Regions from separate parts of the Mesorhizobium sp. M7A.F.Ca.US.011.01.1.1 genome, predicted to be linked through region 4. Evidence: predicted binding sites of a transcription regulator. Region 4 holds the regulator's gene; each other region holds the start of a gene.
What was found. The regulator PhoB, encoded in region 4, activates phosphate uptake and scavenging genes when phosphate is short. The targets are predictions, from matches to a motif close to TGTCATNNANCTGTCAT.
Positions count from the first base shown of each region.

Region 1: a site for PhoB is predicted at 1,787-1,803, ahead of phnC (phosphonate ABC transporter ATP-binding protein). Genes of this name have one in related genera too.
Region 2: a site for PhoB is predicted at 1,469-1,485, ahead of EOA13_RS13085 (esterase-like activity of phytase family protein). Genes of this name have one in related genera too.
Region 3: a site for PhoB is predicted at 2,056-2,072, ahead of phnF (phosphonate metabolism transcriptional regulator PhnF). Genes of this name have one in related genera too.

Region 1 is NZ_RZRT01000119.1:2,823-6,140, forward strand. Features, by position in the region: gene phnD (phosphonate ABC transporter substrate-binding protein) at 1-758, opposite strand, end outside; gene phnC (phosphonate ABC transporter ATP-binding protein) at 851-1,708, opposite strand; gene EOA13_RS36270 (DapH/DapD/GlmU-related protein) at 2,139-2,756, opposite strand; gene phnL (phosphonate C-P lyase system protein PhnL) at 2,753-3,318, opposite strand, start outside.
Region 2 is NZ_RZRT01000010.1:13,395-16,712, forward strand. Features, by position in the region: gene EOA13_RS13085 (esterase-like activity of phytase family protein) at 1-1,358, opposite strand, end outside; gene EOA13_RS13090 (FAD-dependent oxidoreductase) at 1,595-3,318, shown strand, end outside.
Region 3 is NZ_RZRT01000054.1:3,473-6,790, reverse strand. Features, by position in the region: gene EOA13_RS30000 (zinc-binding alcohol dehydrogenase family protein) at 1-926, shown strand, start outside; gene phnF (phosphonate metabolism transcriptional regulator PhnF) at 1,269-2,018, opposite strand; gene phnG (phosphonate C-P lyase system protein PhnG) at 2,151-2,612, shown strand; gene phnH (phosphonate C-P lyase system protein PhnH) at 2,612-3,223, shown strand; gene EOA13_RS29980 (carbon-phosphorus lyase complex subunit PhnI) at 3,227-3,318, shown strand, end outside.
Region 4 is NZ_RZRT01000021.1:30,290-33,607, forward strand. Features, by position in the region: gene pstB (phosphate ABC transporter ATP-binding protein PstB) at 1-225, shown strand, start outside; gene phoU (phosphate signaling complex protein PhoU) at 252-959, shown strand; gene phoB (phosphate regulon transcriptional regulator PhoB) at 976-1,665, shown strand; gene EOA13_RS19730 (family 16 glycosylhydrolase) at 2,200-3,318, shown strand, end outside.

The DNA.
Region 1 (3,318 bases), on a different contig from region 4:
GCGGTCATTTCGTCGCCGAGCGCGGTGCGCACGACCAGCGGGCCGTTCGGGATCAGGCCCGAGCGCCAGACTTCGACGAAGTCGTTGGGGTCGACGGCGCCCTTGGCGACTTCCTTGTGGAAGGTGCCCGAGGTGTAGCCGTCCTTGAAGTCGCCGATACCGGAGGAATCGTCCACCGCCACATCGACCTTGCCGTCGCGCACGGCCAGAACATTGTTCTCGTGGCCGCCGTTGAACTGGGTCGAAGCGAAGAAGGTTTCGTTCGAAGCGCCGGTGTCCTTCGGGATCTGGGTCAGCGGGATCAGATAGCCGGACGTCGAATCCGGATCGGCGTAGCCGAGTTTCTTGCCCTTGGCCGACTTGATATCGGTGATGCCGGAGGATTTCAGCGCCAGGCCGATCGAATAGTAGCCGGTGGCGCCGTCGGTCTGCTGGGTGGTGAGGATCGGGGTGACCGCCTTCGGGTCCTTGAGAGCGATGCTGGCGTAGCCGGAAGCGCCGAGTTCGGCGAAGTCGAGCGTGCCGCCAAGCAGGCCCTGGATCACGCCGTCATAGTCGGCGGCGGGGAACAGCGAGACCTTTTCGAAGCCGAATTCGGCCTTCAGATGGTCGGCGAGGCACTGGTAGTTGCGCAGCCGGTCGGTTTCGTTTTCGCCGCCGAGAATGCCGACGCGAAATTCCTTCATATCGGCGGCGTGGGCCATGCTGGTCGCCATGGCGAGCACCGAAACGGCGCTGAAAACCATCTTCCTGAACATCTGTAATCTCTCCTGTAGGTTCCGGCCCCGCGCCGGCAGCGTTATCGATTTTGACAGGTGCCCTTGACGCGGGCTGTCGATCCAGGCCGCTCTCAGTATCCCGGGAATGCGGGCTCGAGCGGTCCGGCGGATGCGGCGATCTTTCGGCTGAAGGCAACGCTGGTCGAGGTGATGGCCTCGGAGATTTCCTGGCCATTGCTGTCGGCGCCGTAGACGAGGCGCACGGCCTCGCGGTTGAGTTCTTCCGGCGGGCCGTCGAAGACGACCTTGCCGGCGGCCATGCCGATGATGCGGTTGCAGTAGGTGCGGGCGGTGTCCAGCGTGTGCAGATTGGTGACGACGGTGATGCCGTCGCGCAGATTGATGTCCTGCAGCGAATCCATCACCACCTTGGCGTTGAGCGGGTCGAGCGAGGCGATCGGCTCGTCGGCGAGGATCACCCTGGGCTGCTGCATCATGGCGCGGGCAATGGCGACGCGCTGTTGCTGGCCGCCCGACAGCGTGCCGGCGGGCTGCAGCGCGGTGCGGGCGATATCGAGCCGCTCGAGCGCGGCGACAGCCTCGGCGCACTCGGCGCGGGAAAACATGCCGAGAAGATTGGACATGGTCGAACGGTGGTTCAGCTTGCCGAGCAGCACATTGGTTAGCACGTCGAGGCGCGGTACCAGGTTGAACTGCTGGAAGATCATGGCGCAGTCGCGCTGCCAGCGTCGCAGCGGCGAGCCGCGCAATTGGGAAACCTCGGCGCCGTCAAAAAAAATCGACCCCTGGCTGGGATCGATGAGACGGTTGATCATGCGAAGAAGGGTCGATTTGCCGGCGCCCGAACGGCCGATAATGCCAACCATCTGACCCTGCGGGATCGCGATGTTGATGTCGCTGACGGCAGTGTTCTTGCCAAATCGTCGGGTGACACCGCGGATTTCGAGCGTGGCGGAATTTGCTGGCATGGGGGCAGGTTCCAGTCCGGACCATTGATCGTCAGGCATTCGCCTAGCGCAGCCACATGAACCTGCCGTGTCGCGTTGATGTCAGTTTTGTTACGCTCCACAGGTGTGGAGTTACGGTCGGCCCAGGACCAGCAGTTTCCTCGAAGTGCTCCATGTCCCTGAAGCTGCAGAAGGGGCGGCTTGATTTCGACTACGGGAGCCTGCTGTTCGAAAAGTGCCAGGCAATCATCGAACAGGCCCCAGCCATGCGGCGGCCCGATCATCCGCAAGATGCTGGATCTGGTAAGCGAAGGTGGTGTGGAGGACGTAAGCGTCGTGATCGGGATGCCGGTAGCCGAACGGCACGGCCAGCGCATTACGCCAAGCCGCAACCTGCGCCGGTGGTGTGTCAGGGATATGAACAGGTTCGCCCATGACGAAATGTGATGGCTTATCCGCCGTATTTTTCCAGAAAAGCCTCGGCCTCAAGCGAACGAAAATCATCCAACGCGGCGCGCAGCCTTGCATGGTCCCAGTCCCACCAGGCAAGCGCCTGATAGCGCTCGGCGGTGCGGCGATCGAAGCGCTCGCGGATCGGTTTGGCCGGCACACCGCCGACGATGGTATAGGGCGCGACATCCTTCGAGACGACGGCTCCGGCGCCGACCGCGGCGCCATCGCCGACGGTGACGCCGGGCAGGATAGTCGAGCCGTGACCGAGCCAGGTATCGTGGCCGATGGTGACCCGCTTGGCGCGGCGTTGGGCGAAGAATTCGCTCTCGTGCTCGGCATCGTCCCAATAGTCCGAGGCGCGATAGGTGAAGTGATGCAGCGTCGGCCGCCAGGTCGGGTGGTTGGTGGCGTTGATGCGAACGCTGGCCGCGATGTTGGAAAACTTGCCGATCGCGGCGCACCAGACAGCGCAATCCTGCATCATGTAGGAATAGTCGCCGAGTTCGCTCTCCAACACCCGGCTGCGGTCGGCGATCTCGGTCCAGCGGCCGAGCGTCGAGTTCTGCACCTCCGCCGTCGGGTGGACCAGCGGTGTCTCCGATAATTTCCTGGTCATGCGGCGACTTTTCCAGGAGCGAAAGCGGTGACGTCGATGATGCGGTCGGCAACCGCCTCGCGCACGTCGTGGTCATGGAAGATGCCGAGCAGGGCGACATCAGCCGCCTTCTTGGCGGCGATGAGCTCGATCACCACATCGCGGTTCCTGGCATCGAGCGAGGCGGTCGGCTCGTCGAGCAGCAGGATCGGGTGCTCGGTGATGAAGCCGCGCGCGATGTTGACGCGCTGCTGCTCACCGCCGGAGAAGGTCGCAGGCGGCAATGCCCAGAGTTTTTCCGGCAGGTTGAGTTGCGCCAGCAAGGTGCGTGCCTTGCCGCGTGCAATTTCGCGGTCCTCGCCGCGTTCGACCAGCGGTTCGGCGACGACATCGAGCGCCGAGACGCGCGGCACCGTGCGCAGGAACTGGCTGACATAGCCGATCGTTTGACGGCGCACGGCAAGCACGGTGCGCGGGCTGGCGGTGGCAAGGTCGATCAGCCCGTCGTCGTGCGTGACGATGATCTGGCCCTCGTCGACGGCATAGTTGCCGTAGAGCATCTTGAGGATCGAGCTCTTGCCGA
Region 2 (3,318 bases), on a different contig from region 4:
TTGTCGTTGGCGACGAACAGGAAGTAGTCGTCGGGCAGCTTCGGATCCAGAACGCTGACCACTGACATCGCCTCCCACTTCTCGGACAGGTTATCCTGGTCGTTGGGCGCGCCATTGTGCAGGCCGAAGCGGCCGAGCTCGGCACTGTCGTTGATGTCGATGAATGGCGTCAGCTTGGCCGGTGTCACCGATGGGTCGACGACGCCCTTGGGGGCGACCGGCTTGTCAGCGGCGTCGAAGGCGCCGCCGGCGATGTCGGTCGCGGCCGAGACGTCGACGACGAAGATCTGGCGCACAAGCGAGGTGCCGCCCTTCAGCCCCTGGCCGTTGCCGCTGTCGCGCGCCAGCATCAGGAAGGTCTGATCCGACAGTGCCACGATCTCGCTCTGCGCGGCGACCTTGGTCTTGCCCTTGGCATCCTTGAACACCGGCAGCGGCACGACATACTCATGCGCCAGCTTGAGATGGCCGAGGTCGGATGCGTCGTAGACCAGGGCGCGGGTGTTCTGGCGCGTGGCGGGCGAATCGCCGCCGTCCTGCCGGGGCGCCGACTGCAGCACGGCGATCAGGAACTTGCCGTCTGGCGTCATTGCCATGCCTTCGAGGCCTTGGTTGTTCTGGCGGCCGGTTTCGGGGTCCTTCGGATCGGGCTCGGCGGCACCGGGTCCCGGATTGTCCGAGGCGAAGTTCGGCGTGCCCTGGCGCATCGGCACGAGGGCGGCCGGTGGCTGGGTTGCCGACAGCAGATGCCCGTCGGCGGAAAACCGATAGATGTTCGGGCCGTATTCGTCGGAGATGAACATCGAACCATCGGGCAGCCGCACGATCGCCTCGTTGTCGAGCGCCAGCTTGCCATTGTCGGCTTGCGGCAGGATCGGCATGTCGCCGCTTGCCGCGCGCACGCCGTTGAGCGGATCGAGGCCTGTGGCATCAGCCCCCTTGTCGTCGGTGAGAAGCATGGTGTCGGCGAGCGTTGCCTTGACGCCGGTCTGCCGCTGGCCGGCAGCAGGTGCCGCACCCGGTGCCACCGGGGTAAACTCGATGCCGATGGTGTTGAGGCGCGGCCGGTAGTCGGTGGTGCCGACGACATTGTAGCCGCGATCTGGCAGCAGCCAGAGCGAACCTTTGTAGCCGGCGGCCTCATGCGTCCAGCCTGATGTGTCGATCGACATGCCGGAGCCCGATCCAAACGTCTCGCCGAACTTGTCGCGCTGAGCGGCCGGGATGCGGCCGACGCCGACCAGCCCCTTATTGACCGGGCCGGCGACGGCCGTGGTGCTGTCGGCGAGGGCCGGCGTCAAGGCGGTGAACAAGGCCAGCGCGACGCCGAGCGACGCGGTTCGATACAGGTGTTTCATGGATAATCCTCTTTGTGGCGGATGTGCCGGAGCGGACGCGGGACGAAAACTGAAAGAGGTGCGACATCGATGATGCCGCGCCTCCCCGAAACGCGGTCTACGGCGCGAACATGATGCTTGCGTGACAGCACGCAGTACATGCCGGCGGTCGACGAAAAACGATGCGCGCGCGCACTAGACACTTATGTCCAGTGTATATATGCTTCAGCCTTCGGACTAACCGTGGAGGGGAAGCCTTGAAGTCGCACTACCGCGCAGTCGTCATCGGAGGTGGCGTGGTTGGAGCCTCGGTGCTCTATCACCTGACGCGGTTCGGCTGGAGGGATGTGGCGCTGATCGAGCGCGCCGAACTGACGGCCGGTTCGACCTGGCACGCGGCGGCAGGCTTCCATGCGCTTAACGCCGACCCCAACGTGGCGGCGCTGCAGGACTACACCATCAGTCTCTACCGCGAGATCGAGGCCGAATCCGGCCAGGATATCGGCCTGCATATGACCGGCGGCGTCAACATCGCCAGCGATCCCGCGCGGTGGGAGTGGCTGAAATCGGCCTGGGCGGTGTTCCAGTCGGTCGGCATCGAGACCGCTAGGTTGGTAACGCCCGATGAGATCAAGACGATCTGCCCGATCGTCGACGTCACCGGTGTGCTTGGCGGGCTGCATGATTCCAACGAAGGCCATCTCGACCCGTACGGCACGACGCATGCCTATGCGGGTGCTGCGAAGAAGCGCGGCGCCGACATCATCCTGCGCAACCGGGTGGTCGAGTTGAAGCCGCGCGCCGACGGTCGCTGGGATGTCGTCACGGAGCAGGGCACCATCATCGCCGAGCATGTCGTCAATGCCGGCGGGCTGTGGGCAAAGCAGCTCGGCCGCATGGCCGGCGTCGACCTGCCGGTGACGCCGATGGAGCACCATTATTTCATCACGGAGGACATTCCCGAGATCGCGGCGCTGGACAGGGAAATCGGCATCGCCGTCGATCTCGACGGCTTCTCCTACCTGCGGCAAGAGCGCAAGGGTGTGCTGCTTGGCGTCTACGAGCAGAATCCAAAGCACTGGAACATGGATGGTGCGCCATGGGACTACGGCATCGAACTGATCCCGGAAGACATCGACCGCATCAGCCCCGAACTCGCCAAGGCGCATGAGCGCTTTCCTTGCCTGGCGACGGCCGGCATCCGCAAATGGGTCAACGGTGCCTTCACCTTCACCCCGGACGGCAATCCGATTGTCGGGCCGGTGCGCGGGCTGAAGAATTACTGGGTCGCCTGCGGCGTCATGGCCGGTTTCAGCCAGGGCGGCGGCGTCGGCAAGTCGCTGGCCGAATGGATGATTTACGGCGAACCGCAGGCCGACATTTTTGGCATGGACATCGCCCGCTACGGCGCCTTCGCCGCCAACCGGGAATATCTCAAGCAGACGACACGCCAGTTCTATTCGCGCCGCTTCGTCATGACCTTTCCCAATGAGCGGCTGCCCGCCGGCCGGCCGCTGAAACGCCCCGGCGCCTATGACGGCATGACGGCCGCGGGATGCGAATGGACGGCGTCGTGGGGGCTGGAAATCCCGGCCTATTTCGCGCCGATGGGATTTGCCGAGAACACGACGCTGCGGCGCTCCAACGCCTTCGACATCGTCGGCGACGAGGCGCTGCAGGTGCGGCGCGCCGCCGGTCTCGTCGATATCTCGGCCTATTCGCGCTATGCGGTGGCGGGGCCAGGTGCGGAAGCCTGGCTCGACCGGCTGCTCGCCTGCAGGCTGCCGAAGCCGGGGCGGGCCGGCCTGGCGCCGATGCTCGGTCTTGACGGACGGCTGAAGGGCGACCTCACCGTCTTCAACTGGGGCGGCGGCAGCTATTGGCTGATGGGCTCCTACTATCTCCGGGAATTCCACATGCGCTGGTTCGAGAGCCATGCGGCTGAAGGCGTCGCCGTCGCCGACCTCTCCGACACGATGAG
Region 3 (3,318 bases), on a different contig from region 4:
TCAGCCATGTCGGCATCTGCGGCACCGACTACCACATTTTCGAGGGCAAGCACCCGTTCCTCGCCTATCCCCGCATCATGGGCCATGAGGTGTCGGGAACGATCGTCGAGACCGGCGACGGCGTCGATCTTGCCGTTGGTGAGCCCGTGGTGATCAACCCCTATCTTTCCTGCGGCAAGTGCATCGCCTGTCGGCACGGCAAGCCCAATTGCTGCGTCAGGATCGAGGTGCTGGGCGTGCATCGAGACGGCGCCATGTGCGAACGGATCCTGGTGCCGGCGCAAAATCTCTATCCCGCCAACGGCCTTTCGCTGGCCGACGCCGCCGCAGTCGAGTTCCTGGCCATCGGCGCGCATGCAGTGCGGCGCGCCCGCGCCGACCCCGGCGCCCGCACGCTGGTCATCGGCGCTGGCCCGATCGGGCTCGGCACCGCCATCTTCGCCCGCATCGCCGAACTGGACGTGACACTGCTCGACATGAGCAGTGAAAGGCTCGCCTTCGCTGCAAATGAGCTTGGTTTCCAGACCCTCGACGGGTCGCGCGGCGCGGTGCCCGATCTGGTCAGGGAAGCGACATCAGGCGAAGGCTTCGATGTCGTCTTCGACGCCACCGGCAACACCCAGTCGGTGCAGTCGGCCTTCGCCCATGTCACGCATGGCGGAACGCTGGTGCTGGTCTCCGTCGTCAAGGACGACATCAGCTTTTCCGATCCGGAATTCCACAAGCGCGAGATGACGCTGATCGGCAGCCGCAACGCCTTGCGCGCCGACTTCGATCACGTCGCCGCCTCGATCCGCAACGGCGCCGTTCCCCTGGCCAAGCTCGTCACCCACCGCACCACACTCGCCGGCACGCCGCATGATCTTGCTCGTTGGGCACACGAGAAATCCGGCCTGATCAAGGCTGTGATCGAGGTCGGGTCATAACATGGCAGGCGGCGAACCCGGCCCGAATTGACGACGCCCCGCGTAGGTCGACCCCCACTCCGTCTCGGCTTCGCCGAGCCACCTCTCCCCCGATCGACGGGGTAGAGGAAGGGTGCGAGCCTATTGCAGCCAACGCTCTTCAACCAGACTCCCTCCTTCTCCCGCCGCCAGCGGGCTCCCTTCCTCTCCCTCCGGAGGGGGGAGAGGTGGCTCGGCGAAGCCGAGACGGAGTGGGGGAAGCCGGTCCTCAAATGCGCCGACGCTGACAAGTGAGCGCGACCGAACTGGTCTGATATCAGCGTGAGTCAGATAAATCACTGTCTCGTATAAGGCCGGCGCTCCCTACAGCGCCGACAGCTTCAGTTCCACCCGTTCCGCCGGAAACCTGGACTCCGAAAACTGGATCGGCTGGCCGTCCGGCGTGACGTTGACGGCGACCGTGACCAGTACGATGGCGCCCGGCTGCAGATCGAGGTCGGCAAGGTCCGCCGCATCGGCATGGCGCGCCGACAGCACGGTCGATTGCCGGAGATAGTCGTCGATGCCGAAACGCGCCAGCGAGGCGGTGATCGAGCCTGTTTGCGCCATCGCGGCATCGATGCCGGCAAAGCGCCGGGCCTCGAACCAGCCGGCAGCGCGCGACACCGGCCGTCCGTCGGCTTCGCCGCGCGTTTCCAACCGGATCACATCGGCTCCCCTGGCAAGGCCAAGGCCCTCGGCGACGCGCTGGCTGGCCGGCTCGACCGACGAGGCGAGCAGGACGATGTGCCGTTCCGTCGTTTGCCCTTGCAGCCCGGTCGAAAAACGCGTGCGCGCCCCGATCGGATAGGACAGCCGCTTGCGCGACAGTACGAAGGTGCCGCGCCCCTGCTCGGCCCGCAGCACGCCTTCCCTTACAAGGGCTGATATGGCGCTGCGCACTGTGTGGCGGTTGACGCCATAGCGCTCTGCCAGCGCCACCTCCGGCGGCAGTGCTGCATTCTCCATGAAATCGCCTATGGCGATCGCATGCAGGATCTTGTCGGCGATCTGCCGCCACAGCGAAACGCCACTGCGCCGCTCGATGCTGTCCGCTGCCAGCCGCCCGACCATCATTGCCCCAACCTTCCAGCGCCCAGTCTTCTATCGCTGTCATCCACCCGTCATGGACACGCGTTAGATAATAGTGATAATTTGTATAGTTGTCTATATCAATAGACAAATTGACCAAGAGGAATGCTGCTGATGCGAGGACAGGAAGCCCGCGACCAGGCCGAGCGCAAGGCCGCCATGGCGACACTGGCGCAATCCAGCGGCGATGACATCGTCCGGCTCTGGAACCAAGCCGGACTGCCTTCGGACGCCGAGTTGCTGCGCGGCCCCGAAACCGGCCTTGTCACCCTGCGCGGCCGCATCGGCGGCGGCGGCGCTCCTTTCAATGTCGGCGAGGCGACCGTTACCCGCGCCACCGTCCGGCTGCCCTCCGGGCAGGTCGGCCATTGCTATGCGCTTGGCCGCGACAAGCAGAAGGCGAAGCTGGCGGCCATTGCCGACGCGCTGTGGCAGGACCCTGCCCGCCGCAATGAGGTCGAGACCGGGCTGATAGCGCCCCTGCGGTCGGCTCTGACCGCAGCGCATGAAAAACGCCGCGCCGAGACGGCGGCAACGAAGGTGGATTTCTTCACCATGGTTCGCGGAGAAGACTGATGGACATTGCAGCGCAATCGATCGAGGGCGGTTTCGCCGATCCGGTCTTCAATGCCCAGACGGTGTTCCGCGCGGTCATGGACGCAATGGCGCGGCCAGGCAGCGTGCAGCCGCTGCCGGCCTTCGCCCGCCCGCCGGCGCCGCTCTCGGCGACCGCCGGCGCCATCGCATTGGCGCTGTGCGACAACGACACCCCGCTCTGGCTCGACCAGACCCTGCAAGCTTCCACCGCGATCAGACCCTGGCTTGGGTTCCACACCGGCGCGCCATTGGCCAACACACCGGCCGATGCGCATTTCGCCTTCATCGCGGCCCCGGCCGAGATGATGTCGCTCGATGGTTTTTCGCAGGGCACCCAGGACTATCCCGACCGTTCGACCACGCTGATCCTGCAAGTCGGCGATCTCGTGTCCGGCACGCCGCTGTTGCTTGGAGGTCCCGGCATCGAAACCAGCGCCACGATCGCGCCGGCACAGATGCCGCGCCATTTCGTCGAGCAGTGGAAGCAGAACATCAAGCGCTTTCCGCGCGGCGTCGACATCATACTCGCCACATCAGATGGCATTGCCTGCCTGCCGCGCACGACGCGCATCAAGACGATGGAGGCGTAAAAAATGTATGTCGCGGTAAAAGGCGGCGAAGCCGCAATCGCCAACGCCCACAGCCTGCTGGCCGACCGCCGACGCGGCGACCGTTCGGTGCCGGC
Region 4 (3,318 bases):
CTCGACCCGATCGCCACCGCTCGCGTCGAGGAACTGATCGACGAACTGCGTCAGAACTATACCATCGTCATCGTCACCCATTCGATGCAGCAGGCAGCGCGCGTGTCGCAGCGCACCGCGATGTTCCATCTAGGCTATCTGGTCGAGGAGGGCGCCACCGACAAGATGTTCACCACCCCCGACGACAAACGCACCCAGGACTACATCACCGGCCGGTTCGGCTGAGCTCAGGCATACGAGGGACGAAGATCATGGGTGAACATACCGTCGCATCTTTCGATGAGGATCTGGAGCAGATCAGTCAGCTGATCCGCGACATGGGCGATCTCGCCCGTTCGATGGTCAGTGGCTCGACCAAGGCTTTGCTCAATTCGGACAATGCGCTGGCGCAGCGCGTGGTTTCCGATGATGCCATCATGGATGCACGCCAGCGCGAGCTGGACGATCGCGCCATCACGCTGATCGCCAAGCGCCAGCCAATGGCCAACGATCTGCGTGCGGTGGTCGGTTCGATCCGCATGGCCGGCGACCTTGAGCGCATCGGCGACCTTGCCAAGAACATCGCCAAGCGCGTCGGCACTGTCGGGCTGAGTGTCACGCCGCACGACCTTTCGCATTCGATCGACGCGATGGCACAACTGGTGCTGATCCAGGTGCAGGGGGTCGTCGACGAGTATGCCGCCGCTGACGCGGCAGCGCTTGCCACGCTCAGAAACAATGACGAACGCATCGACGTCAAATACACCTCGGTGTTCCGCGAGCTGCTGACCTACATGATGGAAGATCCCCGCAACATCACGGCGTGCACGCACTTGTTGTTCTGCGCCAAGAACCTCGAGCGGATCGGCGATCACGTGACCAACATCGCCGAAAATGCCTATTATGTTTTGACCGGCACGCAGTTGCCAGCCAATCGTCCGAAGCAGGACGAGACGGCAATGTCCGCGCCAGCGGCATAACAGGGGTGACCAGCCGATGATCGCACCACGCATCATGGTGGTGGAGGATGAGGAGCCGCTAGGCGTGCTGCTCCGCTACAATCTCGAATCCGAAGGTTACCAGGTCGAGGTGGTGACGCGCGGCGACGAGGCCGAAATCCGGCTGCAGGAGAACGTTCCCGACCTTCTGGTGCTCGACTGGATGGTGCCTGCGGTTTCGGGTATCGAACTCTGCCGGCGCCTGCGAATGCGTCCCGAGACCGAGCGGCTGCCGATCATCATGCTGACCGCGCGAGGCGAGGAAAGCGACCGCGTGCGCGGCCTGTCGACCGGTGCCGACGACTATCTGGTCAAGCCTTTCTCGACGCCGGAGTTCATGGCCAGGGTCAAGGCGCTGCTGCGCCGGGCCAAGCCGGAAGTGCTGTCCAGCGTGCTAAAGGTCGGCGACATCGTGCTCGATCGCGAGTCGCACCGGGTCTATCGCAAGAAGAGCGAGATCCGGCTCGGGCCGACCGAGTTCCGCCTGCTCGAATTCATGATGCGCCATCCAGGCCGCGTGTTCTCGCGCAGCCAGCTGCTCGACAATGTCTGGGGCGAGACAATCTACATCGACGAGCGCACGGTCGACGTGCATGTCGGGCGGCTGCGCAAGGCGGTCAACAATGGCCGCATGCCTGATGTCATCCGCACGATCCGTGGGGCGGGCTACGCGATCAGGGAAGACTAGGTGGCTGTTCCGTCCCGATAGATCGGGAAAACTCGATTAGCACGCGGTCGCCAACAGCCGGTGGAATGTTGCACTCGTCTCATTGATGGGGAGCGAGCACGGGACGCCAGGAGCGATCATCCTCATCAGGTTTCGAATGACTGCGTTTGGGCCAAAGCGACAGGCAGCTTCTCGCGTTCCTCGATCTCCCAAACTCTCTATTGGGCCCCGGCTGGCCAGGAAGCACGGCGAATTACTTGATACGTCGTCATCTTTCCCGCAGACTTCGACCAGAAAGCCACGCAAGAATGACTTGAGTTAATTTAGATATACGTTCTTCAAATGACGCGTATTTTGCACAAATATACAATTTTAATAAATTACTTCAAATTGTTGCGAGTCCTCTCCTCTTTATTCATTTCTCGTCTGTCGATTGTTCAATGCGATCTCGGATCTAATGACGATTCCGTGGAACGATCTCGTTCTTTGCAGCGTTGCTTTGTAAGCGGTCGCCGGACCTTTGACCAGGTCGGATACCATTAGGAAGGATTTCTGATGAGCACGGTCTTAAACGCCAAGGGCATCCCTCTTGCCTACACCGGCGCTTCCACTCATTGGTTCTCGGCCACCGGGTCTGGACCGGAACTGCATGGCACCTCCGGCAACGACTCCTTCTGGGGAGACACCGGCGTCACTGTCACGATCTACGGCGGCGCCGGCGACGACTACTATCATCTCTATTCCACCAACAATAAGGTGGTCGAGGATCCCGGGGCAGGGATCGACACGATCGACACATGGATGAGCTACAAGCTCCCCGACAATTTCGAGAACCTCGTCGTTACCGGCGCCAACCGATTTGCGTTCGGCAATGCGTTGGACAACATCATCAAGGGCGGGTCGGGTCACCAGACGCTGGATGGCGGCAAGGGAAATGATGTCCTGATCGGCGGTGATGGCGCCGATACTTTCGCCATCTCCAAAGGTAATGGAAGTGATCTTATCTTCGATTTCGGTGCGACCGATGCGGTCCGCCTTAACGGCTACGACTTCACTTCGTTCGATGCCGTCCGTTCACAGATGGTCCAGGTGGAATCGAACGTGATGTTGAACCTCGGGTCCGACGAGATCCTGGTGTTCAAGAATACGACCATCGACAAGCTGCAGCCCACCCAGTTCGAACTTCCGATCGACAAGTCCGGAATGACGCTGTCCTTCTCCGACGATTTCAACACACTGAGCCTTCGGGACGGGCAGGACGGCACCTGGAATTCCAATTTCTGGTGGGGAGCGCCGAACGGTAGCACGTTGAGCAGCAATGGTGAGTTGCAGTGGTATATCGACGCCAATTATGGCCCGACGAGTTCGGTCCATCCGTTCAGCGTTGAGAACGGCGTCCTCACCATCACCGCCGCGCAGGCGCCGGAGGACATCAAGCCTCTGATCAACAACTACGAATACACCTCGGGGATCCTGACGACCCACGACACCTTCTCGCAAACCTACGGCTATTTCGAAATGCGGGCGGATCTCCCTGAAACAGCCGGAGCCTGGCCGGCGTTCTGGCTGCTTCCGGAGGACGGCTCGTGGCCGCCGGAGCTGGACGTTGTCGAAACGCGTGGCCAGGACCCGAACACGCTCTACATGACGGCGCATTCCAATGAGACGGGCGCG